One region of the Pseudonocardia zijingensis genome, then DNA from elsewhere that is predicted to be linked to it. Evidence: riboswitches for the same ligand, from Rfam matches in the RefSeq annotation. Region 1 holds a riboswitch; each other region holds the start of a gene.
The links. A riboswitch is a leader RNA that binds a small molecule or an ion and turns the genes downstream of it on or off. The one in region 1 is predicted to bind thiamine pyrophosphate.
Positions count from the first base shown of each region.

Region 2: linked by a shared signal. The riboswitch ahead of ACFPL3_RS18870 (ABC transporter substrate-binding protein) and the one ahead of thiC (phosphomethylpyrimidine synthase ThiC) in region 1 are both predicted to bind thiamine pyrophosphate.
Region 3: linked by a shared signal. The riboswitch ahead of thiO (glycine oxidase ThiO) and the one ahead of thiC (phosphomethylpyrimidine synthase ThiC) in region 1 are both predicted to bind thiamine pyrophosphate.

Region 1 is NZ_JBHSKO010000045.1:9,867-19,908, forward strand. Features, by position in the region: gene ACFPL3_RS40835 (S1 family peptidase) at 1-1,222, shown strand, start outside; gene ACFPL3_RS40840 (nitroreductase family deazaflavin-dependent oxidoreductase) at 1,228-1,668, opposite strand; gene thiD (bifunctional hydroxymethylpyrimidine kinase/phosphomethylpyrimidine kinase) at 1,830-2,681, shown strand; TPP riboswitch at 2,694-2,798, shown strand; gene thiC (phosphomethylpyrimidine synthase ThiC) at 2,793-4,412, shown strand; gene ACFPL3_RS40855 (xanthine dehydrogenase family protein molybdopterin-binding subunit) at 4,936-7,203, shown strand; gene ACFPL3_RS40860 ((2Fe-2S)-binding protein) at 7,196-7,729, shown strand; gene ACFPL3_RS40865 (FAD binding domain-containing protein) at 7,726-8,541, shown strand; gene ACFPL3_RS40870 (serine/threonine-protein kinase) at 8,608-9,651, shown strand; gene ACFPL3_RS40875 (response regulator transcription factor) at 9,667-10,042, opposite strand, start outside.
Region 2 is NZ_JBHSKO010000008.1:254,037-264,078, reverse strand. Features, by position in the region: gene ACFPL3_RS18905 (right-handed parallel beta-helix repeat-containing protein) at 1-292, opposite strand, end outside; gene ACFPL3_RS18900 (right-handed parallel beta-helix repeat-containing protein) at 289-2,157, opposite strand; gene ACFPL3_RS18895 (glycosyltransferase) at 2,187-3,458, opposite strand; gene ACFPL3_RS18890 (2-dehydropantoate 2-reductase N-terminal domain-containing protein) at 3,455-4,411, opposite strand; gene ACFPL3_RS18885 (cytochrome ubiquinol oxidase subunit I) at 4,970-6,322, shown strand; gene ACFPL3_RS18880 (cytochrome d ubiquinol oxidase subunit II) at 6,319-7,335, shown strand; gene ACFPL3_RS18875 (hypothetical protein) at 7,373-8,035, shown strand; TPP riboswitch at 8,062-8,175, shown strand; gene ACFPL3_RS18870 (ABC transporter substrate-binding protein) at 8,166-9,185, shown strand; gene ACFPL3_RS18865 (ABC transporter permease) at 9,283-10,029, shown strand; gene ACFPL3_RS18860 (ABC transporter ATP-binding protein) at 10,022-10,042, shown strand, end outside.
Region 3 is NZ_JBHSKO010000007.1:6,576-16,617, reverse strand. Features, by position in the region: gene ACFPL3_RS16010 (hypothetical protein) at 1-812, opposite strand, end outside; gene ACFPL3_RS16005 (hypothetical protein) at 910-1,224, shown strand; gene thiE (thiamine phosphate synthase) at 1,291-1,959, opposite strand; TPP riboswitch at 2,085-2,193, shown strand; gene thiO (glycine oxidase ThiO) at 2,183-3,313, shown strand; gene thiS (sulfur carrier protein ThiS) at 3,317-3,517, shown strand; gene thiG (thiazole synthase) at 3,520-4,281, shown strand; gene ACFPL3_RS15980 (GerMN domain-containing protein) at 4,361-5,266, shown strand; gene ACFPL3_RS15975 (hypothetical protein) at 5,341-5,952, opposite strand; gene ACFPL3_RS15970 (peptide deformylase) at 6,410-6,982, opposite strand; gene ACFPL3_RS15965 (DUF3263 domain-containing protein) at 7,122-7,427, shown strand; gene ACFPL3_RS15960 (LytR C-terminal domain-containing protein) at 7,538-8,530, shown strand; gene ACFPL3_RS15955 (AAA family ATPase) at 8,536-10,042, opposite strand, start outside.

The DNA.
Region 1 (10,042 bases):
GCGCGTGCTGCGCGTCGGACCGGAGCCGGTGGCGCAGCTCCGGTTCCCGTTGCTCGGCGCGGCGTTGTGGTGGGCGCTGCCGGCCGTCGCGATGCTCGCGGGCGGCTGGACCGCGTCGACGATCCTGGTCGTGGCCGGGCGCACCGACGACCCGGCCGCACTGATCACCTGCGGCGTCGCGGCGGCCGTCGCGGTCTTCGGCGGGATGTGCCTGTTCGAACGTCTCGTCGGCCCGCCGGGCGCGGCGCTGGGGGCCGGCGCCACCGTCGAGCTGATCCACTCGCCGTTCGTCGACGCAGGCGTCGTCCCGGGCTGGTCGGCGTCGGCCGGCTGGGCGCGCACCGCGGTCGCCACCGGGGTGCTCGTCTGGCGGACGCACGCACGGCGGCCACCGGTGATCCGCACGGCCGAGCCCGTGGTGGCCCCGCGCGGGTCGCTCGACGACCTGGTGGCCCCCGCACCGGGCCCGACCGCGCCGGGCCGGGTCGTGGTGTCGGGCCGGTTCCGCGTGACGGGCTGGCCACGAACGGCGCTGCAGGCCGTGGAGCTGCCGGAGCACCCGCCCCGGGAGGTCGACGCCGTGGGGTGGGTGCAGACGCGGGCGAGCCGGGGCACCGCGTTCGTGGTCGGCAACGACGGCGCCCACGCCGACCTGGTGACCAACGATCACGTGATCGGCACGGCCCGCTCGGCCCGCGTCAGCATCGCCGGCACCACGCGCGACGCCGTACTGCTCCCACGCCCGGATCCGGAGCGATTCGCTCAGCTGCTCGGCGAGCACCTCCCGCACCTCGACGCACCGCAGCGGAAGCGCCTCGCCGAGCAGACCGACCTGCGGCTGCTGCGGATCGACTCCGCGGGCCTCCCCGTCGGCCACCTCGAGATCTCGACGGCGGACACGCTCGACGCGCTCGCCCTCTCCGTCGGTTACCCGCACGGCGGAGTCCCGCGCTTCGTCTGGCCCGCCCACCCGGTGCCGCTCCCCGCGATCGGGCTCGGCCGGCTCGTGCTGCGCCACGGCAGCGCCGAGCTGTGGACGCCGTGGCGGGTGCAGAGCGGCAACTCCGGCGGGCCGGTGCTCGTGCGGGAGGACGGCCGGCTGCGTGTCGCGGCGGTCACGCACATCCAGCACGACGCGCGCCGGTCCCGGGGCAACGCCCCCCAGATCCCGGCGCCCGTCCTGCGCGCCTACCTCGCCGCCGTGGACGGGGGCGGGGTGTGAACGGCTCAGTCCTCGATCGGCTCCAGTACGAACACCGGGATCTCCCGGGTGGTCTTCTTCTGGTAGTCCTCGTAGTCCGGGTAGGCCGCGACGGCCCGCTTCCACCACACGGCCTTCTCCTCGCCGGTGACCTCGCGGGCGCGGTAGTCCCTCGTCACGGTGCCGTCCTGCAGCTCGACGTGCGGCTCGGCCTTGACGTTGTGGTACCAGACCGGGTGCTTCGGGGCCCCGCCCAGCGACGCGACGATGGCGTAGACGCCGTCGTGCTCCACGCGCATGAGCGGCACCTTGCGGAGCTTCCCGCTCTTGACGCCGCGCGTCGTCAGCAGGATGACCGGGCGGCCCTTGACCTCGACGCTCTCCGTCGTCCCGGTTTCGAAGATCTTCTCGGTCTGCTCCCGCACCCATCCGGTCGGGCTGATCTCGTATTCACCTTCGAGCGGCATGTGTGGTGGCAACACGGCGGAGGTGCCGGATCTTCCCCTCGTCGCCCCGGACGGGTTACGGTCGACGGCGACGGGAGCTCGCAGCAGCGGGCTGAGAGGGTGGCTACGGCGCCGCCGACCGCACGAACCTGTCCGGGTAATGCCGGCGTAGGGAGGCGAGGATGACCGAGCCCACCGTGGGCACCAGACCCCCGACGGTGCTGACGATCGCGGGCACCGACTCCGGCGGCGGCGCGGGTGTCGCGGCCGACCTGCGGGCGATGGCCGCCTGCGGGGTGCACGGCTGCGTGGCGGTCACCGCGGTCACGGTGCAGAACACGCTGGGGGTCAGCGGGTTCCACCCGATCCCGCCCGAGACGGTGGCGGCGCAGATCGAGACGGTGGCCACCGACATCCCGCTGGGCGCGGCCAAGACCGGGATGCTCGCCGACACCCCGATCATCGAGGCGATCGTGGACGCCTGCGACCGCGTCGGCATCGGCGGCGACGGTGTCCCGCTGGTGATCGACCCCGTGGCGGCGTCGATGCACGGCGACCCGCTGCTCGCCGACACCGCCCTCGAGGCCTACCGCACGCTGCTGTTCCCGCGCGCGGTGCTGGCCACCCCCAACCTCGACGAGGTGCGGCTGATCGCGGGCGTCGACGTGCACGACCGCGCGGCCCAGTACGAGGCGGCCAAGGTCGTGCACGCCTTCGGCCCCCGGTACGTGCTCATCAAGGGTGGGCACCTGCGCGAGGACACCGACGTGTGCATCGACCTGCTCTACGACGGTCACACCTTCACCGAGCTGCCGGGTCCGCGGTTCGACACCGGCAACACCCACGGCGGCGGGGACAACATGGCCTCGGCCATCGCCTCCGGGCTGGCCCGGGGGATGACGGTGCCGGAGGCCGTCACGTTCGGGAAGCGCTACGTGGTGGAGGCCGTGCGCCACTCCTACCCCTTGGGGAAGGGCCACGGCCCGATCTCGCCGTTGTGGGCGGTGCGCAGCTGGTGGGAGCAGGACGTCTGATCTCGACGCGGCTGAACACATCGCGGGAGCTCGTGCACACCACGGGCTGAGAGGGCCGAGGCCGACCGCAGAACCTGTCCGGGTAATGCCGACGTAGGGAGAAGAAGAGCGATGAGCTCTGCCGTGCCGTCCGTCACGACCGGCCCCATCCGGGGCTCGCACAAGACGTACCTGGAGGGGCCGGACGGCATGCGCGTGCCGGTCCGCCGCATCGAGTTGTCCACCGGCGAGCACCACGACGTCTACGACACGTCCGGCCCGTACACCGACGACGGCGCCACGATCGACCTCGCCGCCGGCCTGCCCGCCCTGCGCGCGCCCTGGATCGCTGCGCGCGAGCCGGGCACCCAGCTCGCGCACGCGCGGGCCGGCGTGATCACCCCCGAGATGCGGTTCGCGGCGATCCGGGAGGGCGTGGACGCGGAGCTCGTGCGGTCGGAGGTTGCCGCGGGCCGCGCGGTGATCCCGGCCAACCGCAACCACCCGGAGTCGGAGCCGATGGTCATCGGCAAGCGGTTCCTGGTGAAGGTCAACGCCAACATCGGCAACTCCGCCGTGACCTCCTCGATCGAGGAGGAGGTGGAGAAGATGGTGTGGGCCACGCGGTGGGGCGCCGACACCGTCATGGACCTGTCCACCGGCAGGCAGATCCACGAGACGCGGGAGTGGATCCTGCGCAACTCGCCGGTGCCGATCGGCACCGTGCCGATCTACCAGGCCCTCGAGAAGGTGAACGGCGATCCCGCGAAGCTGTCGTGGGAGGTCTACCGCGACACCGTGGTGGAGCAGTGCGAGCAGGGCGTCGACTACATGACGGTGCACGCGGGCGTGCTGCTGCGCTACGTGCCGCTCACGGCGAAGCGCGTCACCGGGATCGTGTCCCGCGGCGGCTCGATCATGGCGGCGTGGTGCCTCGCCCACCACCGCGAGTCGTTCCTCCACACCCACTTCGCCGAGCTCTGCGACATCTTCCGCTCCTACGACGTCACGTTCTCCCTCGGCGACGGCCTGCGGCCCGGCTCCATCGCCGACGCCAACGACGAGGCGCAGCTCGCCGAACTGCGCACGCTGGGCGAGCTCACCGCGATCGCGCGGGAGAAGGACGTCCAGGTGATGATCGAGGGCCCGGGGCACGTGCCGCTGCACAAGGTCGACGAGAACGTGCGGCTGGAGGAGGAGTGGTGCGGCGGCGCGCCGTTCTACACCCTCGGCCCGCTCGCCACCGACATCGCGCCCGGCTACGACCACATCACCAGCGCGATCGGCGCCGCCAGGATCGCCCAGGCAGGCACCGCCATGCTCTGCTACGTGACGCCGAAGGAACACCTCGGCCTGCCCGACCGCGACGACGTGAAGACCGGCGTGATCACCTACAAGATCGCCGCGCACGCCGCCGACCTCGCCAAGGAGCACCCACGGGCCCAGGCGCGCGACGACGCGCTCTCCGCGGCGCGGTTCGAGTTCCGCTGGCTCGACCAGTTCCACCTGTCCCTCGACCCCGACACCGCGCTCGCGTTCCACGACGAGACCCTCCCGGCGGAACCGGCCAAGACCGCGCACTTCTGCTCCATGTGCGGGCCGAAGTTCTGCTCGATGCGCATCACCCAGGACGTCCGCGACTACGCCGAGGCCCACGGGCTGACGACGGTGGCGGCCATCGAGGCGGGGATGGTGGAGAAGGCCTCGGAGTTCACGGAGGCGGGCGGGCGGCTGCACCTTCCGCTGGCCTGAGGGGCAGGTGGGTCAGGCGTAGACGTCCGCGGGTGACACGAGGGTCACGTCCGGATCCTGCGCGGAGCGGGCCATCAGCGCATCGTCGAACCCGCTGCGGGAGAAGACGGAGCGTCGAGGGGTCACGGTTCGGGCTCCGGCGGCCCCGTGCTTGCTGGCTGAGGACCGTCTCCAGCTCGGGTGAGCGAACAGCTGGAACTCGTCCAGCACCCGGGGGTGCGCTCGCGTCCCACGAACCGGCCGATCACCGCCAGGGCCGCAGCGAGGATTTTCCATCGCTGGAATATCCGCCGCAGGATCGAAGCCCGGCTCTCGTGGACCTGGCCATCTGATCAGGCGCACGCGACCGCACCCGCCGCGTGCGCCACGCGTGATCGCCGGCCTTCGGGCGTACCCCGGCCGGACGGTCGCGCCACAGCGTGAGCGTCCCGGCGCGGGCTGTGAGTGATCGGCGGGACACGCCGGGAACAGTCCCCGATCGCCCGCGCGCGGACACCGGCGGTGCGGGCTAGCATCCCGTCTGATGAGCATCATGGGCACGCGCGTTGTCCGCACAGAGGATCCGGTGTTCCTCTCCCGGGGCGCGACCTACACCGACGACCTGACCGACGAGCGGCTGACGGGTGCGCTGCACCTGACGCTGGTGCGGTCCCCACTGGCACACGGCCGGATCACCGGGATCGACGTCGAGGCGGCCAGGGCCGCCCCCGGCGTCGTCGCGGTGTTCACGGGCGCGGACCTCGACATCGACCCGGCGCTGCTGTTCCCGGCGGCGAACAGGGCGATGGTCCGGCCTTTCCTCGCCACCGACCGCGTGCGGTTCGTGGGCGAGCCGGTTGCCGCCGTCCTCACCGAGGATCCGTACCAGGGCCAGGACGCTGCCGACCTGGTGGAGGTCGACTACGACCCCCTGCCTGCCGTGATCGACATGAAGGACGCGCTCGCCGGTGAGACCGTCCTGTTCGAGGAGGCGGGCACCAACCTCGCGCTGGCGTTCGACGACCAGGAGTTCGACGACCACCTGTTCGACGACTGCGAGGTCGTCGTCACGCGGGAGATCGTGAACCAGCGCCTGGCCGCCGCCCCGCTGGAGACGCGCGCCGCCGCGGCCGCGTGGGGCGACGACGGGCGGGTCACGCTGTTCGCCTCGTCGCAGAACGCGCAGGCGGCCCGCGACGAGGTGGCGGGCTGGCTGGGCCTCGACCCGGCGAACGTCCACGTGATCCTGCCGGACGTCGGCGGCGGGTTCGGCGCCAAGATCGGTGCCGACCCGGTGTTCGCGCTGGTGGCGTGGCTCGCGAAGCGCGTCGGGCGCCCGGTCCGGTGGACCGAGACGCGCTCGGAGAACATGACCGGGATGCTGCAGGGCCGCGGCCAGGTGCAGACGATCACGATCGGCGGGCGCCGCGCCGGCACCGTGCTCGCCTACCGCCTCGACGTGCTCGCCGACGCGGGTGCCTACCCGGCGCTCGGCGCGTTCCTCCCGTTCTTCACGCGGCAGATGGCCCCCGGCGTCTACGACATCCCGAAGGTGGAGTCGCGGGCCCGGGTTGTCGTCACCACCACCACGTCCACCGGGGCCTACCGCGGCGCGGGCCGCCCCGAGGCCACCGCGGCGATCGAGCGGGCCATGGACCTGTTCGCCGCCGAGATCGGCATGGACCCGGCGGAGGTGCGCAAGCGCAACGTCGTGGCGCCGGACAAGTTCCCGTTCACCACGAAGGGCGGGGGCGGCGGGGCCGTCTACGACACCGGTGAGTACGCGAAGGCGATCGACCGGGTGCTGGAGGCCGCCGGGTACGCCGATCTGCGGGCCGAGCAGGCCGCGCGCCGCGAGCGGGGCGACACCGTGCAGCTGGGCATCGGGGTCTCGTCCTACGTCGAGATCACCGGTGGTGGCGCGTTCGCCGAGGACGCCGCGGTGGAGGTCCACGCCGACGGCACGGTCACCGTGCTCACCGGCACCTCGCCGCACGGGCAGGGCCACGCCACGGCGTGGGCGATGCTCGCCAGCGAGCACCTCGGCATCCCGATCGAGAAGATCACCGTCAAGCACGGCGACACCGACCTCGTGCCCCGCGGCGCGGGCACCATGGGGTCGCGGAGCCTGCAGACCGGTGGGGTCGCCGTCTACCAGGCGGCGGGGCAGCTGGTGGAGCTGGCCAAGCAGCGCGCGGCCGACCTGCTGGAGGCCAGCGTCGAGGACCTGGAGGTCGCCGAGGGCCGGGTCACGGTCAAGGGCACCGGTTCCGGCGTCGACCTCGCCGAGCTGGCGGCCAAGGAGCAGCTGCGGGCCGACACCACGTTCGACAGCGGGGCCCCGACGTTCCCGTTCGGCGCGCACGTGGCCGTGGTCGAGGTCGACGTCGAGTCCGGCAAGGCCGTGGTCGACCGGATCATCACGGTCGACGACGCCGGTCCCGTGCTCAACCCGCTTCTCGCGGAGGGCCAGCGCCACGGCGGCATCGCGCAGGGAATCTCGCAGGCGCTGCTCGAGGAGGTCGTCTTCGACGCCGACGGCAACCCGCTCACGGCCACGTTCGCCGACTACGGGTTCCCGTCCGCGGCGGAGCTGCCGAGTTTCACGCTGGTGGACATGGAGACGCCCACCCCGTTGAACCCGATCGGGGCGAAGGGCATCGGCGAGGCCGGCACCATCGGCGCCACGCCCGCCGTGCAGAGCGCGGTGGTCGACGCCGTGTCGCACCTCGGTGTCCGCCACATCGACATGCCTGCCACCCCGCTGCGGGTGTGGGAGGCCATCCAGGCCGCCGGAGGCACCAATGACTGAGAAGGTCCAGATCACGGTCAACGGCCGGCCGACCACCGCCGAGGTGGAGCCGCGGCTGCTGCTCGTGCACTACCTGCGTGACGTGGTCGGCCTGAAGGCCACCAACATCGGCTGCGACACCACGTCCTGCGGCGCCTGCACGGTGCTGCTCGACGGCGAGTCGGTGAAGTCGTGCACGGTGCTCGCGGTGCAGGCCGACCAGCAGTCGGTCACGACGATGGAGGGGCTCTCGCCCGACCCGGAGCACCTGCACCCGGTGCCCGCGGCGTTCCGCGCCGAGCACGGGCTGCAGTGCGGCTTCTGCACCCCGGGCATGGTGATGGCCGCGGTGGGCCTGCTGAAGGAGAACCCGAACCCCACCGAGCGCGAGGTGCGCGAGGGCCTGGAGGGCAACCTCTGCCGCTGCACCGGCTACCACAACATCGTCCGCGCCGTGCTGGCCGCGGCGGGCAAGGACCCGGCGGAGGCCGAGGACTCGCCCGCCGAGCTCGCGGCGCCCGGCTTCTCCACCGGGAGCAGCTCATGATCCCCGTCGGCTTCGACTACGCGCGCCCCGACTCGGTGGAGGGCGCGCTCGCCCTCCTCGAGGAGCACGGCGAGGACGCCACCCTGCTCGCCGGTGGCCACTCGCTGCTCCCGGTCATGAAGCTGCGGCTGGCCGCGCCCGAGCTCGTCATCGACATCGGCAAGCTCGCCGATCTGCAGTACATCCGGGTCGACGGCGACGAGGTCGCGATCGGCGCGGGTACGCGCCACCACGCGCTCGAGGTGTCCGACGTGCTGGCGGCCGAGTGCCCGCTCCTGCCCGCCGTCGCCCGCACCGTGGGCGACCCGCAGGTGCGCCACCGCGGCACGCTCGGGGGCTCGCTCGCCCACGCCGACCCGGCCTCCGACCTCCCGGCGGCGGTGCTCGCGCTCGGCGGCACCGTGGTGCTGCGCAGCCCGCGCGGGGAACGGCAGGTGCCGATCACGGGCTTCTACACCGGTGTGTTCTCGTCGGTGAAGGAGCCGGACGAGCTGGTGGTCGAGGTCCGGGTGCCGCGCACCGGCGGTGCCGGGTGGGCGTACGAGAAGTTCACCCGGCGCGCCAACGACTGGGCGATCGTCGGGGTGGCCGTCGTCGACGGCCGGGTGGGTCTGGTCAACATGGGCTCCACGCCGCTGCGGGCCTCCCAGACCGAGGCCGCGCTCGTCGACGGCGCGTCCATCGAGGAGGCCGCCGCGCTCGCCGACCAGCGCACCGAACCCCCCTCGGACCTTTCCGCCACCGCCGACTACCGTCGTCACCTGGCGCGCGTGCTCACCCGGAGAGCCCTCACGACTGCCGCCAACGGGTGACGCACGTCCGGGGCGAAGTTTCCCGGATCTGTGCGTAACTGCCCCGTACGGGGGAAAGACTTCGGTATGGCCCCCGACGAGGCTGGTGCGCTCGGCGACGTCCCCCGTGTCGTCGCCGGCCGATACGAGCTCGGGGCGGTGCTCGGCGCCGGTTCGTCCGCCGTCGTGCACCGCGCCCGGGATGTGCGGCGTGGTGTCGAGGTAGCGATCAAGTGCTTCCGGCCCGGTGCGTCGGAGCGCGATCTTCGCCAGCAGCGCCAGGAGATGGCGTTGCTGGCCCGGCTGGACCATCCCGGCCTCGTGCGCCTGCACGACGGCGGGATCGTCGACGAGTGCCCCTTCGTGGTCACCGACCTGGTCGAGGGGCCGACGCTGGCCGAGCGGATCGCCACCGGGCAGCCGCTCGCGCCGGGCGCGGTGCGCAGGCTCGGCGCCCAGCTCGCGGACGCGCTGGCCTACGTGCACGCGACGGGCATCGTGCACCGCGACGTCAAACCCGCGAACGTGCTGCTCGGCGACGGCGGGCGCCCCCGGCTCGCCGACTTCGGCATCGCGCGCGCCATGGAGGCCACCGCGGCCACCGCCGACGGCTGCGTGGTCGGCACCGCCGCCTACCTCGCCCCCGAGCAGGTGCGCGGGGAGACGGTGGCCCCGGCCACCGACGTCTACGCGCTGGGGCTGGTGCTGCTGGAGGCGCTCACCGGGCGTCGCGAGTACCCGGGCGCCGCGGTCGAGTCGGCCACCGCGCGGCTGTACCGCTCACCCGTGGTGCCCGACGGGCTCCCCGCGGGCCTCGGCACGGTGCTGAAGGCGATGACGCAGGACGACCCCCGCCGCAGGCCCCCGGCCGCTGCCGTGGCGGCCGCCCTCGCGGCGGACCCGGCCTCACCCACCGCGGCGCTGGGCACGGCCACGGCGGTGCGTGCACGCGTGGTGCGCCACGGTCGGCACCGGCTGGGCCGCCCCGGCACCCGTCCGGTGTCGCGCATCGCCATCGCGGCCGTCACCGCGATCGTCGCGATGCTCTCCGTCGCCGCGGCGTCGGCGCCCCCGGCCACCGCGGTGTCCGATCTGGACGACCCGGTGCGCTTCTCGGCCCGGATGCGCTGACCGCCGCCACGCGGATCAGCCCAGCAGGCCCGCGTCCTGCGCCGCGATCGCCGCCTGCACCCGCGAGCGCAGGCCCAGCTTGGTGAGCACGCGTGAGACGTGCGTCTTCGTGGTGGCCTCGCTGATCACCAGCTCCGCCGAGATCTCGGCGTTGGACATGCCCCGGCCCAGGCACGTGAGGACGTCGACCTCCCGCGGGGTGAGCTCGTCGAAGCCGGGCGGGCGCGACGGCGTACGGGCGGGCGCGCCGAGCCGGGCGATCACGCGCCGGGTGACCTCGGGCGCGAGCACCCCGTCGCCCCGGGCCACGGCGCGCACGGCGGCGAGCAGCGCGGGCGCCTCCACCGACTTGAGCAGGAACCCCGCCGCACCCGCGGCGAGCGCGGAGTCG
Region 2 (10,042 bases), on a different contig from region 1:
CCACCGCGGCGGCGAGCGCGGGCAGCGTGACGCCGGTGCCTGCGACGAGGTCGATCACGCCCTGTGCGGGGTCGTAGCGGGCGTCGAGGCCCGCCGGTTCGGCCTGCGCCGGGGCGTCGGCCGCCGGGGCCTCCCGCACGCACGGCTGCGCGGGGTCCGAGGCCGCGGGTGCCGCGACGTCGCGACGTTCCAGCGGTGGCGGGGTGGGCGCGCCGCACCCCGCGAGGAGTACGGCCGCCACCACGCCGGTGACGAGCGCCGCCAGCGTGTGGCGTGCGCGGTTCGCGGTCATGATGCCTCCGCCGGGAGCCGCGGGGTGCGACGCCGGGTGATCCGGCCGAGCCGCCGCTGCCGGTAGGTGTGCAGCTCCTCGAGCACCACCGCGAGCACGATCAGCGGGATGCCGATGGCGCCGAGCAGGTTGAGCGGGGGGAGGCTGAGGTCGTTGGTGCCTTGCTGGGTGATCAGGCCGCGCACCGACTCGAGGGCGTGGACGTTGGAGTCGACGAGGGTGAACGGGCTGCCCTCGGCGCTGTTGACGCCCAGCTCGGTGGTGTCGACGGTGACGCCGGACGCGTAGACCATCTCGGGGGAGCGGGAGCGGATCCCCTCCCGGGCCGCGGTGACCGTCGAGTTGGTGATCGTGGCGCCCGCCGCGAGGTCGAAGCCGGTGCCGCCGCCGCTGATCTCCGCGCCCGTGATGCGGGCGTCCGGGGTGAAGCTGCGCACGGCGTCGGACTCGACGTCGGCGACGGTGAGGCCGGTGACGACGAGGCCCGACGTGCCGGCCGCGGTGACGAGGCCGTCGCGCCCGCCCTCGACGGCGAGGCCGGTGAGCCGGATGTCGTGGGCGCCGCGGTCGACGCGCACGGCCGAGCGGGAGTCGGCCACGTGGACGTCGTTGAGGGCGATGTCGTTGCCGTTGACGGCCACGCCGGCCACCCGGGCGCCGGTGAACGTCGAGTTCTTCGCCTCGAGCCCGCTGGTGCTCTTCTCGACGACCAGGCCGCGCGCGCCGCCCGTGGTGCGCAGCCCGTCGAGCACGATCCCGGTGCTGTGGACGTGGGTGAACACGCCCATGCGCTGGTCGGTGGCCGTGTAGCCGCTGACCGTGAGGTTCGTCGAGCGGGAGATCCGCAGCCCGCCCGCGTCGTCGGCCATGGTGTCGACGCCGGTCACCTGGGTGCCGTTCTCACCGACCACGGCGACGCCGAAGGCGCCGTTGGCGTTGGTGCTGATGCCGGTGATCGGGCGGCCGCCGCTCTCCCCGGACACGAGCACGCCGTTGGCGCCGTTGCCGGTGGCCCGGATGCCGCTCATCGTGGTGCCCCGGTCGCCCGCGAGCACGAGGCCGTCCTCGGCGGAGTCGGAGACCGTGAGCTGCTCGATGTGCACGCCGTCGGAGTGCGACAGCTCGACGCCGGTGCTGGCGCGCGCGACGGTGGTGCGCACGAGCGAGCCGGTGCTGCCGGTGTGGAACTCGATGGCGGCGGTGCCGCGGTCGCCCTCGTCGCCGGGGGCGCCGTCGCTCACGGCACCGAGGTCGTTGACGGTGACGTCGGCGACCTCGAGCCGGCCACCGCCCGACGCCACGATCGCGGGGCGGCCCTTGGCGGTGGCGGGCAATGGTTGCCCGGTCCCGGGGTCGACGGAGGTGACCGTGAGGCCAACCAGGTCGACCCGGCCACCACCGGTGTGGATCGACGCGGCGTCGGCGGGTGAGTCGCCGCCCGCCAGCTGCAGGGTCTGCAGGGAGCTGCCGGACCCGCCCAGCTGCAGGGAGACGCCGCTGGTCAGCACCAGGGTGGCGTCGAGGGTGGCGGTGCCGCCGCTGACGGTCAGCCAGCGCGAGGGGAGCGCCCGGCTGAGCGTGGCGATGCCCACGGTGCCGCCCGCGTGCCCGACCTGGCGGGTGACCCGGCCGTCGGTGACCACGTCGATGCGGTAGTCGCGCAGGACCGCCATTCGGTGCGGGCGCCCGCGCGACTCCCACGAGCGGCGCACCGACGCCGCGGTGTCCGGGGTGACCACCTGGGTGGGCGCGACCGCCGCCGTCTGCTGGGCGACCGCCGGGACGGCCGGGGTGGCGGCGACCGCCGTGCCCGCCGTGAGCCCGAGGCCCACGGCGGTGGTGATGCCCGCAGCGAGGATCCTCACCGTCCACCGTCTGCTGGTGGCACCGGTGCTCATGCCGCGGCCCTCCTGAGGGGGATGACGTTGTCGTGGTCGTCGTGGTCGCGGTTGTCGTCGTCGTGGCGGCCGATGTCGGCGCCGGCGCCGGCGGTGCGCACGACCTCGCCGTTCTCCACCGCGACCTGGCGGGTGAGCCAGGCCTGCTTGCGGATGGTGACCAGCGCGGTGATCTTGATGATGGCCATCAGCCAGGAGACGACGACGTAGCCCAGCACGAAGAAGAAGCTGGAGGGCCGGCGCCGGATGTGCGGTGCCAGCTTGGCCGCGCGGCTGACCTGCCACCACAGCAGCAGCACGCCCGCGAGGATCCAGTTCTGCGTGACGAGGGCGTAGCCCATCGCGATCGGCCCGAGCAGCAGCGTGAACGAGCTGACACCCTTGTCGATCATCGTGTAGGCGAGGAACGGGTGGCGCCACACCCACGGCTTGGACAGCGCACGCATGTCCGAGCGCCAGGTGTTGCGGGCCCAGCGCAGCCGCTGGCGGAAGAACGTGCGCCAGCGGTCCGGGAACGTGGACCACACCTCCGCGGTGCGCTGCATGTAGGTGAGGTGGCCGCGCTCCAGCACGAGCGTGGTGAGCCGCTTGTCGTCGCCGGACAGCGACTGCACGCCCCAGAACGTCTCGTTCATGAAGTCGTCCTCGATGTCCAGCAGCAGCTCCCGCCGGTAGACGGCGGTGCGACCGGAGAGGCACGAGACGGCCTTGCCGAGCAGCGACTGCGCGGCGTTCTCGTCGAAGTAGCGGTGGTCGAGGAACATGTCGGTGATCCGGGCGAGGAAGCCCCGCGATCCGTACACCGACTGCCGGGTGCCGACGCCGCCGATGCGGGGGTCGGCGAACGGCTTGGCGACCTCGACGGCGACGTCGTCGGCCCAGATCGTGTCGGAGTCGACGAGGGCCACGAGCTCGGTGCGCGCGGCCCGCCAGCCGCGGCGCAGGGCGTCGCGTTTGCCGGGTACGTCGGTGATCAGCACGGTGACCGGGTACCGGGCCGCCACGTCCTGGCAGGTGGTGTCGGAGGCGTCGATGACAAGGATGACCTCTTCGACGTCGTTGGCCAGCCAGGACTCGATGGCCGTCGCCAGGATCTCCGGGTCCTCCTGGTACACCGGCACCACGATCGACAGCGGCAGCCGGTGCTCGTTGATCACGGGCTTGTAGAGCACCGCGGGGATGCGGCGCACGAGCCAGGTGCCCCAGCGGATCAGGCCGAGCACCCCGAGCGGGGTGCCCAGCACGTAGTAGTAGATCGGGAGGTTCATGCCGACTCGCGCTGCCCCGTGGTGGTGGCGGCCATGCTCTGCTCGCGCAGGTCACCGGCGTCGGCGTGGGCTGCGGTCTCGACCTCGTGGTCGACGATGGCGGCGAGCCGGTCGTTGACCTCGACCACGGCCGACAGCAGCGGCATGTCCACGCCGACGGTGTCGGCGAAGCCGAGGAAGCCCTGGGTGTCCTTGGGCAGGCAGACCCCGCCGTAGGGGGCGCCGCCGCGGATGCCGTACTCGGGGTTGATCGAGCCCTCGGCCGAGCGCGCCACGGTGGCGGCGATCGGGTCGAGGTCGAGGCCCAGCTGCTGGGCGACGAGCCACATCTCGTTCCAGAAGCTGATCTTGGTGGCGTTGTAGATGTTGTGCGCGCTCTTGATGAACTCGGCCTCGGCCGGGTTCGAGAAGGTGCGCAGCTCGCCGCCGAAGGGGGCGAGCACCGCGCGCAGCCGCTCGACGTTCTGCGGGTCGCGGCTGGCGATGATGGTCATCCACGGGTTGGCGAAGTCCTCGGCCGCGGAGACCGCGCGCAGGAACTCGGGGTTCGAGGCCAGCCCGAAGCCCTCGTCGGCCTTCATCCCGGAGTGCTCCTCCAGGGTGTTCTTGACCAGGCCCTCGGTGGTGCCCGGGGGAACGGTGGAGCGCACGACCACCACGTGGCGGGCCGCAGAGCCGGCGAGGGCCTCGCCCACGGACGCGGTGCCCGCGCTGAACGCGGACAGGTCGTAGCGGTGGCCGTCGTTCGGCGTGGGCAGCGTCAGGAAGATCAGCGACTCGGGTTCGTCGGCCAGGTCGATGGTGGTGCGCGCGTCCCACCCGCGGTCGCGCAGCTCCCGCACGCGGACCTCGGAGATGTCGACGAACGTGACGTCGTGGCCTGCCTTCAGGAAACCCTCACCCGTCGCGGCACCGACGACCCCGGAACCGACGATGAAAATCCTGGTCTTCACGAAATTCTTCCCCCTCTTGACGGGCGATCCGAGGGAAGGAAAGGTCACCTCGGATCCGGTGTTCGGAAACGGACGGCCGGACGCCGTCGTCCGAAGATCAGCTCGTGTTCGGTCGTCGCCGACCGGGCACGCGGGCATGCCCGAGCACCCCGTGGGCGGCGGGTGCTCGAGTGCATCCGTGCAGGTCGTGCCGATCGTCGGTGCGGCCGGTGCCAGCCCCCGCTGAAGTCGTCCGGTGTTGCGCCCCCGCCGGACGGCTCCCGTCTCCGGGAGTCGAGATCGGTCGTCTCTCTACCGCTGACCGGCTGATCGCCGGTGGAACCCGTTACGCGATCAACACTATCTCAACGGGCCCTGAGATCGTCTCAGATTCGGGGTCGCCCCGCGTCCGGAGGCCCGTTGTCGATTTCGTGTCCTCGCAGGTCACGGTGTTGTCGACAACCGGAGGATCACGCGCGATACCCGAGGTGGGCGATTGTGACAAGGGGCACTGCAGGAATAAGCGCGCCTGCGTGACTCGGCCGCACGCGGGTAGCCCTGCGGCGACGGGGAGGTGCCATGGGCGTTCCGGATTGGCTCGCGGCCGCCGCGACGCCGGGTGACCTGGTGGCGGCGCGCACGCAGATGGGCTTCTCCCTGGGGTGGCACATCGTGATCGCGTGCTTCGGCGTGGGCATGCCCGGCCTCGCGGTCTTCGCGGAGTGGCGGGGGCTGCGGACCGGCGATCCGGCGTGGGAGGGCCTCGCCCGCACCTGGGCGCGCTCCATGGGCGTGCTGTTCGCGGTCGGTGCGGTGTCGGGCACGATCCTCAGCTTCGAGATGGGGCTGCTGTGGCCCGGCTTGATGGGCACCTTCGGCGACGTGATCGGGCTGCCCTTCGCGTTGGAGGGGTTCGCCTTCTTCATCGAGGCGATCTTCCTGGGCATCTGGCTGTACGCGTGGGACCGGCTGCCGCCGCGCATCCACGTGCTCACCGGCGTCCCGGTTCTGGTCGCGGGGGTGGCGTCGGCCTTCTTCGTCGTCACGGCGAACGCGTGGATGAACCAGCCGCGGGGTTTCGACCTCGTCGACGGCCGGGTGACCGGTGTGCGGCCGTGGGAGGCGATGTTCAACCCCGCGACGCCCCCGCAGACCGTCCACATGATCGTCGCGGCGTTCATGGTCACCGGGTTCGGCGTGGCCTCGGTGTACGCCGTCGGGCTGCTGCGGGGGCGGCGGGACCGCCACCACCGGCTCGGGTTCCTCGTCCCGTTCACCGTGGCGGCCGTGCTCGCCCCCGTGCAGGTCGTGGTCGGCGACTGGGCGGCGGGCTTCCTCGCCGAGTACCAGCCGCTCAAGCTCGCCGCGATCGAGGGGATCGCCCGGAGCACCGCCGGTGCGTCGCTCTCGCTCGGCGGCGTCTTCGTCGACGGCGAGCTGCGCTACGCGCTGGAGATCCCGAACGCGCTCTCGCTGCTGGCGCACTGGGACCCGGACGCCGTGGTGCTCGGCCTCGACCAGGCCCCGCCGCACCTGCGCCCGCCGGTCAACGTCGTGCACTGGAGCTTCCAGATCATGGTCGGGATCGGGTTCGCGCTGGTCGCCCTCGGCGCGTGGCTCGCGTGGACCTGGTGGCGACGGCGCGACCTGCCCCGCTCGCCCTGGTTCCTGCGCGCGGCCGTGCTCGCCGGGCCGGCCGCCGCGCTCGCCCTCGAGGCCGGGTGGGTGGTCACCGAGGTCGGCCGCCAGCCGTGGGTCGTCTACGGCGTGCTGCTCACCCGGGACGCGGTCAACCCGCATCCCGGGCTCGTGGCCGGTCTGGTGACGGTGCTGGCCGTCTACGTGGTGCTGACCGTCGCGACGGTGGCGGTGCTGCGGCGGCTGGCCCGCCGCGGCCCGGTGGCGCCGCAGGAGCGGGCGGGTGCGCGGTGACCGCCGCCGACGCGCTGCTCGCGATCCTCTGGATCGGGCTCACCCTGTACGCGCTGCTCGGCGGCGCCGACTTCGGGGCCGGCCTGTGGGACCTGCTCGCGGGCGGCACCGAGCGCGGGCGGCCGCAGCGCGAGCTGATCGAGCACTCGATCGGCCCGGTCTGGGAGGCCAACCACGTGTGGCTGATCTTCGTGATCACGCTCTTCTGGACGGCGTTCCCGGCCGCGTTCGCCCCGTTCGCCGCCACCCTCTACATCCCGCTCACCCTCGCGGCGCTGGGCATCATCGCGCGGGGAGCGGCCTTCGCCTTCCGCAAGGCGAGCGAGGAGCTCGCGCTGCAGCGCCTCTACGGCGCCGCGTTCGCCTTCTCCTCGGTGGTCACGCCGTTCTTCCTCGGCACCGTCGTCGGCGCCGTCGCGTCCGGGCGCGTACCGGCGCGGATCGGTGCGGGCGACATCATCAGCAGCTGGTGGAACCCCACGTCCGCCACCGCGGGCGTGCTCGCCGTCGGGACCACCGCGTACCTCGCCGCCGTATTCCTCTGCGCCGACGCCCGGCGGGCCGGGCGGGACCAGCTCGCGGAGGGATTCCGCAGGCGGGCGCTCGGCACCGGTGTGCTCGTCGGCATCGCGACGATCGCCGCGCTGCTGGTCGTCCGCGCGGACGCACCCGGTCTCCTCGCCGGGCTCACGGGCCGCGCGCTCCCGGTCGCCGTGGTCAGCGTGCTCGCCGGCGTCGCGTCGCTCGGGCTGCTGGTCGCCCGCCGCTACGTGCTCGTCCGCCTGACCGCGGCGCTGGCCGTCACCGCGGTCCTGTGGGGCTGGGGTGTCGCGCAGTACCCGATCATGCTGCCCGGGCTGACGGTCGCCGCGGCGGCGGGCGACCCCGCGGTGCTCTCGACGGTGCTGTGGGTCCTCGGGGCGGGCGCCCTGCTCCTGGTGCCCTCGTTGCTGTTCCTGTTCACCGTGTTCCAGCGAGAACAGGCGTTCCAGCGGGAACGGGCGGTGCGCTGAGCGGTTCCCCCGGCGGAAGGCGGGGAACGACATCACCGTGCCCGGTCTGCGCCAGCTCGTCTCCGCGACGTTCGCGGGCGTCGCGCGGTGGCGCTCCGCGCCCGCGCTGCACTCCCGCGGAGCCCTGTTCGACGCCCGCGTCGCGCTGACCGAGCGGGACTCCGTGCTCGCGAACGCGCTCGGCGGCACCGGCGAGCGGCCCGCGCTCGTGCGGCTGTCGAAGGGCGCCGGGACGCCGGGCGGCCTGCCCGACCTGCTCGGCGTCGCCGTGCGCACCGAGATCGGCGGCCACGTGCTCGACGTGCTCTTCACCAGTGGCAACCGGGTGCTCGTCCCGTCGCACGGGTGGACGCGGCGCCCGTACACGACGCTCATGCCGTACGCGGCCGCGGGCACCAGGGTGGTGCTCGGCCTCGAGCCGGAGGACCGGCTGGCGACCTCGGGCGCCGACCCCGCCACCGTCGCCGCGCCGATGGCCTTCACCCTGACCGAGCGGGAGCACGGCGTCACCCGTGCCGTCGGGCGGCTCGTGCTCGAGGCGCCGCACGAGGGCGGTCCGGTGGCGTTCGACCCCGTCCACAACACCCACCCGCAGCTGGTCCCGTCCCCGCCGCTGCGCAGGCTGCGGGCGTGGGCCTACACCGGCTCGCGCCGCGGTCGCGGGGTCGGGGCGCGGGAACTCGGCCGCGGGCCGGGGTGAGCGGGGCCGCCCCACGACGTATCCTCGTGCCGACCCACGGGAGCCTCGCGTTCCGAGGCTGAGAGGGCGGCAGGACCGGCCGCTGACCGTTCGCACCTGACCCGGTTAGTACCGGCGTAGGGAGGAACTCGTGGCACCCGTACGCGTCCCCCGGATCCTGGCCGCCCTCGGCGCGGTGCTGGCTCTGCTGCTGGCCGGCTGCGGCGGCGGCAGCGGGTCGGAGACGGTCCGCGTCGCCCTCGACTGGACGCCCAACACCAACCACACCGGGCTCTTCGTGGCCCAGCAGGAGGGCTGGTTCGAGGAAGCAGGCCTCGACGTCCAGCTCCTGCCGTACAACAACACCTCGCCCGACACACTCGTGTCCTCCGGCGCCGCCGAGTTCGGCGTCAGCTTCCAGGACTCCTTCACGTTCTCGAAGGCGGCGGGCGCCGACATCACCTCCGTCATGGCCGTGCTGCAGCACTGGGCCACGCAGATCGCGGTGCGGGCCGACCGGGCCGACATCACCTCGCCCCGCGACCTCGACGGCACGACCTACGGCGGGTTCGGCGCCGCCTACGAGGAGCCGAAGATGCGCGCCGTCATCCAGGCCGACGGCGGCAGGGGCGAGTTCGACACGGTCGTGCTCGGCACCGCCGCCTACGAGGCGCTCTACGCGGGCGAGGTCGACTTCACCGAGCCGTTCGTGGCCTGGGAGGGCATCGAGGCGGAGCTGCGCGGGCAGCCGCTCAAGACGTTCTCCTACACCGACTACGGCTTCCCGGACGCCTACAACGTGCTGCTGATCGGGAACTCGCCCTGGCTGGCCGAGCACCCCGACCTCGCGGCGAAGTTCGTGCAGGCGGCCCAGCGGGGCTACCAGCTCGCGGCCGACGACCCGGACCGCGCCGCCCAGCTGCTCATGGATGCCAACCCCGGAGCGTTCACCGAGCCGGAGCTCGTGACGCGCAGCCAGGAGATGCTCGCCGAGCGGTTCCTGCGCGACGAGAACGGCCGCGTGGGCACGCAGACGGCACAGATGTGGGCGGGCTACTCGGGGTGGGTGTTCGACTCCGGCGTGCTCGTCGGGCCGGACGGCGGCCCGCTCACCGAGCGTCCCGACTTCACCACCTGGTTCACCGATGACTACCTCGCACCGCCGGCCTGACGGCGGCACCGCCGAAACGGGGATCTCACCGCGACGCCACGGGGGACTCGCCCCGGTGGAACGCGGGACTCGGGCGGTCGGGACGGGAGACTCGCGGGTGTGGGGGCGGGCGGTGCCGCCGCTGGTGCTCGTGGCGGCGGGGCTCGTGGCGTGGCAGTGGTACGTCACCGCGGCCGACGTGCGGCCGCAGGTGCTGCCCTCGCCGCTGCGGGTGCTGGAGCAGGGCTGGGCGTTCCGCGACCAGATCTGGGCCCACACCGTGCCCACGCTGCAGGTCACCGCAGTCGGGTTCGCGGTGTCGCTGGCGCTGGGCTGGGCGATCGCCATCGCGGTGGACTTCTCTCCGTGGCTGCGCCGCGCCCTCACGCCCCTGCTCGTGGCCTCGCAGACGCTGCCGATCATCGCGATCGCCCCGCTGCTGATCATCTGGTTCGGGTTCGGCCTGTTCCCGAAGGTCGTGGTGATCGCCCTCGTGACCTTCTTCCCGATCACGGTCGGGCTGATCGAGGGGTTCGCCGCCACCGACCGGCAGGCCACCAACCTCCTGCGCAGCATGGGCGCCACGCGCTGGCAGCAGTTCCGCTACGTGCGGCTGCCCGGCGCCATGCCCCGGTTCTTCACGGCGCTGCGCATCGGCATCACCTACGCCGTCACCGGCGCGATCTTCGCCGAGTACGTCGGGGCCACGGCCGGGCTGGGGATCTTCATGAGCCTGCAGAAGAACTCCTTCCGCACCGACCTCGTGCTCGCCGCCGTGCTGGTCACGGCTCTGCTGTCGGTGACGCTGTTCCTGCTGACCTACGCCGTGGAGCGGCTCGTGATCCCCTGGTGGCGCCGTGGCTGACCGCAAGCTCGCC
Region 3 (10,042 bases), on a different contig from region 1:
CACCAGCCCAGCAGCACCCCGGCCGTCACCGCCGCGAGGTCGGCCCGCAGGCCCCGCCCGGTGCTCCCGATCGCGAGCAGCGCCACGCCCCAGGCGAGCACGGCCGCGAACATCCCGTCCGCCGAGACCCCGACCCACACCGCGCCGGGCAGCAGCACGCCGAACGGCAGCGCGCGGCGGGCGAGGTCCTCCGCGCCGAGGGCCCGCGCGGCCACCGCCACCGCGACCGGCGCGGACGCCCCCACCAGCATCACGAACAGCCCCGCGGCACCACCGCCGCCCAGGCCGAGCCGGTCCAGCCAGACGAACGTGAGCAGCGCGCCGGGCGGGTGCGCCCCCACGTGCGTGGTCCAGAAGCCGGGCCGGTCGGTGAGGATGTGGTCGGCGAACGTGCGCAGCAGCGTGCCGACGTCGCCCACGCGTGGCACGTCGTGCAGGTACTCCTGGCTGCTGGTGAGCCGCTCGACCACCCCGCGCTGCCAGCCGTCCACGAGCGCGAGCGACACCGTCCACGCCACCGCGCCCGCGTACGCCACGGCGAGCAGCCGGCCCCAGGTCAGCCGCTGCGCCGGCGCGGGCCCGTGCGCCACCACCAGCGCCGCGACGGCCAGGGCCGCCGGGGTGCCCGGGCCCGCGTGCGGCAGCCACTCGGCGAGCAGGGGCGGGAACGGCAGGAAGATGTCGGTGCCGCCCGCCAGCAGCGCCCGTCCGACCACCGCCGCGGCCACCACGACGAGCGCGGCCGCCAGCACCACGGCGAGATCGGCTGCGCTCCCGGAGATCCGCGATCTCCGCGCGACGGTGACCGGCACGGGAGGACGCTAGCCCCGGACCGGGGCGCATGATCCTTACGTCTCGCGAACGGCGCCGTGCACCCCCGCCAGCCGGTAGTGGAGATGCCCGCGAGCCGTGACGACTCGGGCGCGGCCGGAGGACATCCTGGACGTCGTGGAGGTCGCCGCGCACACGCAGACCGCGCCGGAAACACGGATCTGGCAGCGGTCGGGCACCCGTGCGTGGGTGCTCGTCGGAGAACGTCGTGGCGACTCGGCGCTGCACCGCCCGCCGCTCGACCGCGTCGTGGGCACCACGAGCCACCGCAGCACGCGGCGGCGACCGGTGGGCAGCCGCCATCGCGCGCGAGCCGAGCGGCCGGGCTGGCTCTGGGTGCTCCGCTGGTACCGGGCGCGATGGGCGGCCCGCCGCACGCTCCGCACCCGCTGACCGCCGGACGAACGGCACACCCGTACCGCTCTATCGGACGGAGGTGCCGCTCGTACCGTGGGGACGTCAGCTGCGGAGCTTCTCCGCGAACGCCGCCGCCGCCGCGCGTGGGTCCTCGGCCTCGGTGATGGCGCGCACCACCACGATGCGCTTCGCACCCGCCGCCAGCACCTCGTCGAGACGGGCGTGGTCGATGCCGCCGATCGCGAACCACGGGCGCTCAGGCGCGCGACTCGCCACCGTGCGCACGAGATCGAGCCCCGGAGCGGGGCGGCCCGGCTTCGTGGGCGTGGGCCAGCACGGGCCGACGCAGAAGTAGTCCACCCCCGGCTCGTCGGCGGCGGCCGCCGTCTCCTCCGGGCTGTGCGACGAGCGCCCGATCACCACCTCGTCCCCCACCACCTCGCGGGCCCACCGGACGGGCAGGTCGTCCTGGCCCAGGTGCAGGATGTCCGCCCCGGCCGCGAGCGCGACGTCGGCGCGGTCGTTCACGGCCAGCAGCGCGCCGTGGCGGGCGCACGCCTCGGCGAGCACCTCGAGCGCGGCCAGCTCGTCGCGGGCCTCGAGCGGGCCGTCCGGGCCCTTGTCCCGCAACTGGACGATGTCGACGCCCCCGGCCAGCGCGGCGTCGGCGAACCCGGCGAGATCGCCGGTGCGGCGGCGGGCGCCGGTGCAGAGGTAGAGGCGGGCGTCGTCCAGTCGCTTGCGCACGGTGGCGCCGTCGAGGGCAGGCACGCTCGGCGACCCTACGCGTTGCCTCGGGAACGAGGGAGGCATCGGCGACGAGCGAGCGGGCCTGGAGAGCCTGCGAGCCCGCCGGAGCGAAGCGGAGGCCAACGACACGGCGTAGGGTGAAGAGCAAGGTGGCGCACGGGAGTCCGTACTGCGGGCTGAGAGGGGATCCGACAGATCCCGACCGTCGAACCTGATCCGGGTCATGCCGGCGCAGGGAGCGGAGATGATGTCGAACTCGTTGACGGTGATCGGGGCAGGCGTGATCGGCCTGTCCTGCGCCTGGCGCGCGGCGCAGGCCGGACTGCGGGTCACGGTGTTCGACCCCGCGCCTTCGTCAGGGGCCTCCTGGGTGGCCGGGGGCATGCTCGCGCCCGTCACGGAGGCGTGGCCGGGCGAGGAGGAGCTGCTGGAACTCGGCGAGGCCGCGGTGCGGGCCTGGCCCGCGTTCGCCGCCGAGCTGGAGTCCGCCGCCGGGCGCCCGGCAGGGCTGCGCACCGACGGCACGGTGGTCGCTGCCACCGGCTCGGGCGACCGCGCCGAGCTGGACACCCTCGCCACGTTCCTGGGCCGGCTGGGCCGCGACGTGCAGCGGCTCTCCGGGCGGGAGCTGCGCCGCCTCGAACCCGCGCTGGGCCCGGACGTGCGCGGCGGTCTGTCGGTGCCCAGCGACCTCGCCGTCGACAACCGCGTGCTGCTGGCCGCGCTGCGCGTCGCGGCCGAGCGGGCGGGCGCCAGGGTCGTGGAGCAGCCCGTCCGGGCCGTCCTCGACGACGGCGAGCAGGTCACCGGCGTGCGCACGGACGGCGGCGACGTCGAGTCGGACCTCGTGCTCGTCGCCGCGGGCGCCCACTCGGCCGCGCTGCACCCGGCCCTCGACGGCCTGGTGCGCCCGGTCAAGGGGGAGATCCTGCGTATCGCGCACCGGGCAGGGGCCTTCCCGCCGCCGCAGCGCACGGTGCGGGCGCTCGTGGACGGCCGACCGGTCTACGTCGTCCCCCGCGACGACGGCGGGCTCGTCATCGGCGCCACGCAGGCGGAGCTCGGCTTCGACACGCAGGTCACCGTCGGCGGGGTGCGCGACCTGCTGCGCGACGCCGAACGCATCCTGCCCGGCATCGCCGAGTACGCGCTGGTGGAGAGCGCGGCGGGGCTGCGGCCCGGCAGCCCGGACAACCTGCCCCTGATCGGGGCGCTCGGCCCCCACGGCCTGCTCGTGGCCACCGGCCACCACCGCAACGGCATGCTGCTCGCGCCCGTCAGCGCTGACGCCGTGCTCGCCCTGCTGCGCGGCGGCGCCGTCCCCGAGCCGGTGCGCGCCGCAGACCCCGCCCGGTTCTCGATGGTGAGGAGGTAGCACGTGCAGGTGTGGATCAACGGAGAGCAGCGCGAGCTCGCAGACGGTGCTCGCGTGCGTGACGCGCTCGCCGTGCTCGGCGCCCCGGAGCACGGGGTCGCGGTCGCCGTCGACGGCGAGGTGGTGCCGCGGGCCGACTGGCCGTCCGTCGAGCTCGCCGACGGTGCGCGTGTCGAGGTGCTCACAGCGGTGCAGGGAGGCTGACCATGGACGAAATGCTGGTCGTCGGCGACCGCAAGATCCCGTCCCGGCTGATCATGGGAACGGGTGGCGCGTCGAACCTGGAGATCCTCGAACGCGCCCTGGTCGCCTCCGGCACCGCGCTCACCACCGTGGCCATGCGCCGCATCGACGCCGTCACCGGCACCGGCGTGCTCGATCTCCTGCGCCGCCTCGGCATCGAGGTCCTCCCCAACACCGCGGGCTGCCGCACCGCCGCCGAGGCCGTCCTCACCGCCCGGCTCGCCCGGGAGGCCCTCGAGACCGACCTCGTCAAGCTCGAGGTGGTGGCCGACGAACGCACCCTGCTGCCCGACCCGATCGAGCTGCTGGACGCCGCTGAGCAGCTCGTCGACGACGGGTTCACGGTGCTGCCCTACACCAACGACGACCCGGTGCTCGCCCGCAAGCTCGAAGGCGTCGGGTGCGCGGCCGTCATGCCGCTGGGCTCCCCGATCGGCACCGGGCTGGGCATCCGCAACCCGCACAACATCGAGATGATCGTGGAGCAGGCCGGCGTGCCGGTCGTGCTGGACGCGGGCATCGGCACGGCGTCCGAGGCCGCCCAGGCGATGGAGCTGGGCTGCGACGCCGTACTGCTCGCCACCGCCGTCACCCGCGCGCGTGACCCGGAGCGCATGGCCCACGCGATGCGACTCGCGGTCGAGGCGGGCCGCGCCGCTCGCCTCGCCGGGCGCATCCCCCGCCGCTACTGGGCCCAGGCCTCCTCGCCCGAGGTCGACGTCTGAGGCAGCCACCCGAGCGGGTGCGGCGTGCCGGACGGGTGACCCGACCGGCTCGCGGGAACCTGTGCCCGGAGGTGATCGGATGGACGGGCGACACGGGTGGGTGCTCGTCGTCCTCGCGTTGCTGGGCGGCTGCGGCAACCCCGCTCCGGGGCCGGTGACGGCCCCGCCGAGCGCCGTGCCCGGGACGCCACCCGCCCCCGTCCCCGGCACGTCCGCCCCACCCGAGCCCGCGCCCGGGCCGTCCCCCGCGCCGCAGCCCGACGGCGGCGGCGAGCGTGTCGCCGTGCCCGTGTACTACGTGGCCGACACCGCGGCGGGCCCGCGGCTGCAGCGGGAATTCCACGCCGTCGTCACGGACGACCCGGCGAGCGCGGCCGTGCAGGAGATGCTCGCCGCCCCCACCGGCATCGACCCCGACTACCGCAGCCACTGGCCGGCCGGCAGCGCCCTGCGCGGGCCCGTGCGCCGCGAGGGCGGAGCCATCGTCGTCGACCTCACCGGCGTCGGGTCCGGCCCGTCGGACCCGCACCTCGCCGAGCTCACCGTGCAGCAGCTCGTCTACACGGTGCAGGGCGCGATGCAGTCGACCGACCCGGTGCGGATCCTCGTGGACGGCTCCACCGAGTCCGCCCTCTGGGGCTCGGTCGACACCTCCGCCCCGATCGGGCGCGGCGACCCCTACGCCGTGCGCTCGCTCGTGCAGATCGACTCGCCCGCCGACGACACCCAGGTCGGCCGCGAGGTCGAGGTGAGCGGCGAGGCGGCCGTGTGGGAGGCCACCGTGCGCTGGGCGGTGCTGCGCGACGGCGCCGTGGTCCGCGAGGGCGTCGCGAGCACGGCCGAGGGCCAGCGCTTCGCCCCCTTCGCCTTCACCGTGACCCTCGAACCCGGCCAGTACACGGTGCGCATCAGCGAGGACGACCCCTCCGACGGCGAGGGCCGCCCGGTGCTGTCCGACGACAAGCGGGTGACGGTGTCGGGGTGAGGCCCCGAAGTTCAGGAACGCCACGTTGCTGTACCCCAGGTTCAGGAACGTGGCGTTCTGAACCGCGGGTGCGCTCAGTCCGGCGGAGTCCGCGGCGCGCGCAGGCCGAGGCTGCGCAACTCCAGCGCCGCCAGCGCGTGCAGCACAGGACGCTCGCCGCGCCGCCACGATGTCGCCGGGTCGGGCGCCACCCGCATGAGCTGCCGCACCGGCCTGCGGGTGAGCGCTCGCAGCGCGAGCAGGTCGGAGTCGACGGCGCGGGCCGTCACCGCCGACTGCGCCAGCTGCGCGTAGCGCACCCGCAGCGGCAGCCACACGAACAGCACCGGCATCGCCCCGAGCACCACCGTGGCCACGGTGGTCCCGAACGCGACCCGCGCGATCGCCTCCATCTGCTCCTGCCCCGCCGCCACCAGCGACTCGCCCGCGCCGGTGCCTGCGCCGAGCGCCCGCGCGAGGTCGTCGCCGACGAACGGCAGCGACGCCGCGGTGCGCGCTGCGTCGTCGAACGCCCCGCGCACCGACTCACCCGCCCCCGCCAGCGTCCGGGCAGGCCCCTGCATCGCGAGCACGAAGTCGTGCACCGTGCGGGCGACGAAGGCGGTCAGCCAGATCCAACCGAGCGCCAGCAGGTCGGCCAGCAGCTGGAGCCCGGCCCGGCCCGGGCGCTCGGCGTAGATCCGCATGCGGCCGGAGCGTACTTCCCGCACCACCGTCGCGGTGCCGGGTCTTGATCAACGGACCGGCGTCGATCAGCACGTGGAGGCTGTCGGGGCGACACGCGTGTGCGGCTCGCTGTCGTCGCGTTCGCCGGCCGGGGCGGAGTCGTCGGGAAGGACTTGGTGGTTGTGCGTGCTGCTGTGGGGTGCTGTTCGGCGTGATCGGTCGCCGTCGGTTGGCGCGAGTCGTACTGCGCTGTTGCGGCGTCAGCAGGGGTGTGCTGCTCGGCTCGATCGGGCGCGGCTGATCAGGGCGCAAACAGCACCTTGCGGATGTCGCGGCGACACGTGTGTGCGGCTCGCTGCCATCGCGCATCGTCGGCCCGGGTCCCGCTGATCCAACGCCGCCGCTCGGCGCGAGCATGACGTGACGGTCGCCGCGGCGGCCCCTGTGTGCGGCTCGCCGCGTCGCGCCCGGCCGGGACTAGACGTCCTCGGCCTCCTCCGTGGCGGGGTCCCACGACAGCCCCGGCACGCCCCAGCCGTTGCGCTTGAGCACCTTCTTCGCGGCGCGCTGGTTGCGACCCACGAGTCGGTCGATGTACAGGAGACCGTCGAGGTGGTCGGTCTCGTGTTGCAGGCACCGGGCGAGGAATCCGCGCCCCTCCACCTCGACCGGCTTGCCGTCGGCGTCCACCCCCGTGACGCGGGCCCACTCGGCCCGGCCCGTCGGGAAGTGCTCGGCGGGCACGGACAGGCAGCCCTCCTCGTCGTCCTCCGGGTCGGGCATCGACTCGGGCCGCTCTGAGGTCTCCAGCACCGGGTTCACGACGACGCCGCGCACCCGCGTGCGCGTCTGCTCGTCCGGGCAGTCGTAGACGAACAGGCGCAGGTCGACGCCGATCTGGTTTGCCGCGAGCCCGACCCCGTCGGCGGCGGCCATGGTGTCGAACATGTCCTCGACCAGCGCCTTCAGCTCGTCGTCGAATGACTCGACGGGGCGGGTGGGCCGGTGCAGGACGGGGTCGCCGATGATGCGGATGGGACGGACGGACACAAGTCGACCCTACGTGGTGCCTGCGTTCCCCGATCGGGCAGCGCGCGCCTCCCCCGTTCTCGTCGGGGTCGCGTGGTTCAATGGCCGACGCGAATGACAGGACTGTTATTCGTCCTGAGCGAGGCCCCCGAGGAGCGTGATGGAGTCGGCCACCGAGACCAGCGGGCGCCCTCCCGTCGGCGGCACGGCACGGGTACTGGGGCGCCGGGAGCGCGAGATCCTGGCCTTCGAGGCCCAGTGGTGGAAGTACGCGGGCGCCAAGGAGCAGGCGATCCGCGAGCTGTTCGACATGTCCGCCACCCGCTACTACCAGGTGCTCAACGCCCTCGTCGACAAGCCCGAGGCGCTCGCGGTCGACCCGCTGCTCGTCAAGCGCCTCCGCCGGTTGCGCGCCAGCCGGCAGCGCACCCGTGCGGCGCGCCGCCTGGGAATCGAGCCGTGGTGACGGCAGCATGATCACCAACCCGGTCGCTCCGGCGACCCCTCACTGACCGGAATCCCCACGCACACGGAGGCCAGCGTGATCGAGCTCGCGACCGTCGTCGAGGTCCGGTCGTGACCACGCCGGGGGCCGGAGGCGGACCGTCCCCGCTGCGGCTCGGCGGGCTCGGGCTGATCGGGGTCGCGGTGGTCGCCGCCGTCATCGGCCTGGCGAGCACGGCCACGAGCGGCGACCAGCCCACCGCGGTCCCGTCGGCCGACGCCTCGAACGACACGACCCCACCCGCCGTGGAGCCGCCGCCCCCGGCGCCGCCCGCCGAGCCGCTGCCCACTGAGCCGCTGCCCACTGAGCCGCTGCCCACCGACGCGGCCGGGCTGCCGGTCCCCTCGGTCACCGAGCCGGCCCCGGGTGCCCTCCCGCCCGGCGCGCCAGACCCGGCGGCACCCGGTGCTGAGTTGCCGCCCGGCGCCCCGGCACCCCAGGCCGCGCCCCCGCCCGCCGCACCGGCGCCCGAGGCGGGTGCCCCGGCTCCGGCGCCCGCGCCCGCCGACCCGGGTGCCCCCGCCCCCGCTCCTGGTCCGGACGCCCCGGCACCCGCGCCCGCGCCCGATGCACCGGCCCCAGCACCAGCACCCGCACCCCAGCAGGCGCCTCCGGGCGGTCCCGCCGCGCAGCAGGCTCCGCCTCCCGCCCCGTCGGGAGGCGGCAGCGACCCCATGGCTGCCCCGGCCCCAGCCCCCAGTGGCGGCAGCAGCGGGAACGCCCGCTCGGGTGGCGGCGACACCGGCGCCGGGAGGAGCGGCGGCGGTGGCACGGCCGTGGCCCACCTGCCGCTGCGCGTCTACAACAACAGCACGATCAGCGGTCTGGCCACGCGTGCGGCCGAGGACTTCCGCAGGGCGGGCTGGCCGATCGACGAGATCGGCAACTACCCGCACGGCATCATCCCCACCACCACCGTCTACTACCGGCCGGGCACCGAGGAGGAAGCGGCCGCCAAGGCGCTGGCCGAGCAGTTCGGGATGCGCGCCAACCCGCGCTTCGAGGGCCTGCAGCACGCCTCGCCCGGCATCATCGTGATCGTCACGAACGACTACGGGCGCTGAGCCCCTCAGCTCGGGCGGCGGTCCGCGTAGGCCTGCAGCTCGGCCAGCTGCAGCGGGTCCAGGGAGGGCGGCACGGCGGCCCGGGCCGCCGCGACGTGAGCGGCGGTCACTTCGGCCGCGTCCAGTGACTCCCGCATCGCCGTGAGCGCGGCCTCGCGCAGGACGGCCGCGCAGTCGGCGGCGGAGTAGCCCTCCAGCTCGGCACCGAGCTCGGTGAGGTCGACGTCCGGGGCGAGCGGGGTGTGCCGGCCCGCCGCCCGCAGGATCTCGGTGCGCGCGGCCGCGTCCGGCGGCGGGACGTACACGAGCCGTTCGAGCCGCCCGGGACGCAGCAGCGCGGGGTCGATCAGCTCGGGCCGGTTGGTGGCACCGACCACGATCACGTCGCGGCGCGGCTCGGCACCGTCGAGCTCGGTGAGCAGGGCCGCGACCACGCGGTCGGCCACACCCGAGTCCGACGACTGCCCGCGCCGCGGTGCCAGCGCGTCCACCTCGTCGAGGAACACGAGCGCGGGCGCGGCGTCGGCCGCCTTGCGGAAGAGCTCGCGGACCGCGCGCTCCGACTCACCGACGTACTTGTCGAGCAGCTCGGCCCCCTTCACGGCGAACACGTTCAGCTGCCCCGTGCCGGCGAGTGCGCGGAGCAGGAACGTCTTGCCGCAGCCCGGCGGGCCGTAGACGAGCACCCCGCGCGGGGCGTCCACGCCGAGGCGGGCGAACGAGTCCGGGTACTGCAACGGCCACAGCACCGCCTCGGTGAGGGCCTGCTTGACCTCGGTCATGTCGCCGACCTGGTCGAGCGTGATCCCCCCGGTCTGGAGAGTGTCCGACGACGACATCGAGATCGGGCGCACCGAGCCGACGGCGTCGAGCAGGTCCTCCTGCGTGATCCGGGGTTCGCCCTCGCCCGGGTGCCGCAGCGCGGCTTGCACGGCCGCCTCCCGGCGCACCGCGACCAGGTCGGCGGCCACGAAGCCGGGCGCGCGCTCGGCCACCACCTTGAGGTCCACCCCGTCGGCCTGCGGGACGCCCGCGAGCAGGCGGCGCAGCAGTTCGGCCCGGGTGCGCAGGTCGGGAAGGGCGAGCCCGAGCTCGCGGTCGACGAGGTCGGGAGCCCGCAGCCGCGGGTCGACCGATTCCGGTGCCGACGTCGTCGCCACGAGCGCGAGCCCCGGCGTGGCCACCGCGGTGCGCAGCGCGTCCAGCACGACGGTGGCGAGCGGCGGCGGGGACGCGGCGGGGAGCAGTGCCTCGACGTCCGTGACGACCAGGACGGTGCGGGTGCCGGCCCGGGCCTTGCCGATGATCTCGTGCACCCGCTGCGATGCGGTGGCGGCCTCGAGCGCCGCGACGCCCGGAGCGGTGAGCTCCACCGTGGTGGCGCCGACGGCCGCGGCCGTGCTGCGCGCGAGCGTGAGCTTCCCGACGCCCTCCGGGCCGACGAGCAGCACCCCGAGGCGGGCGGCTCCGCCGAGGCGAGTGAGCAGCTCGGGGCGGTCGAGGGTGAGCTCG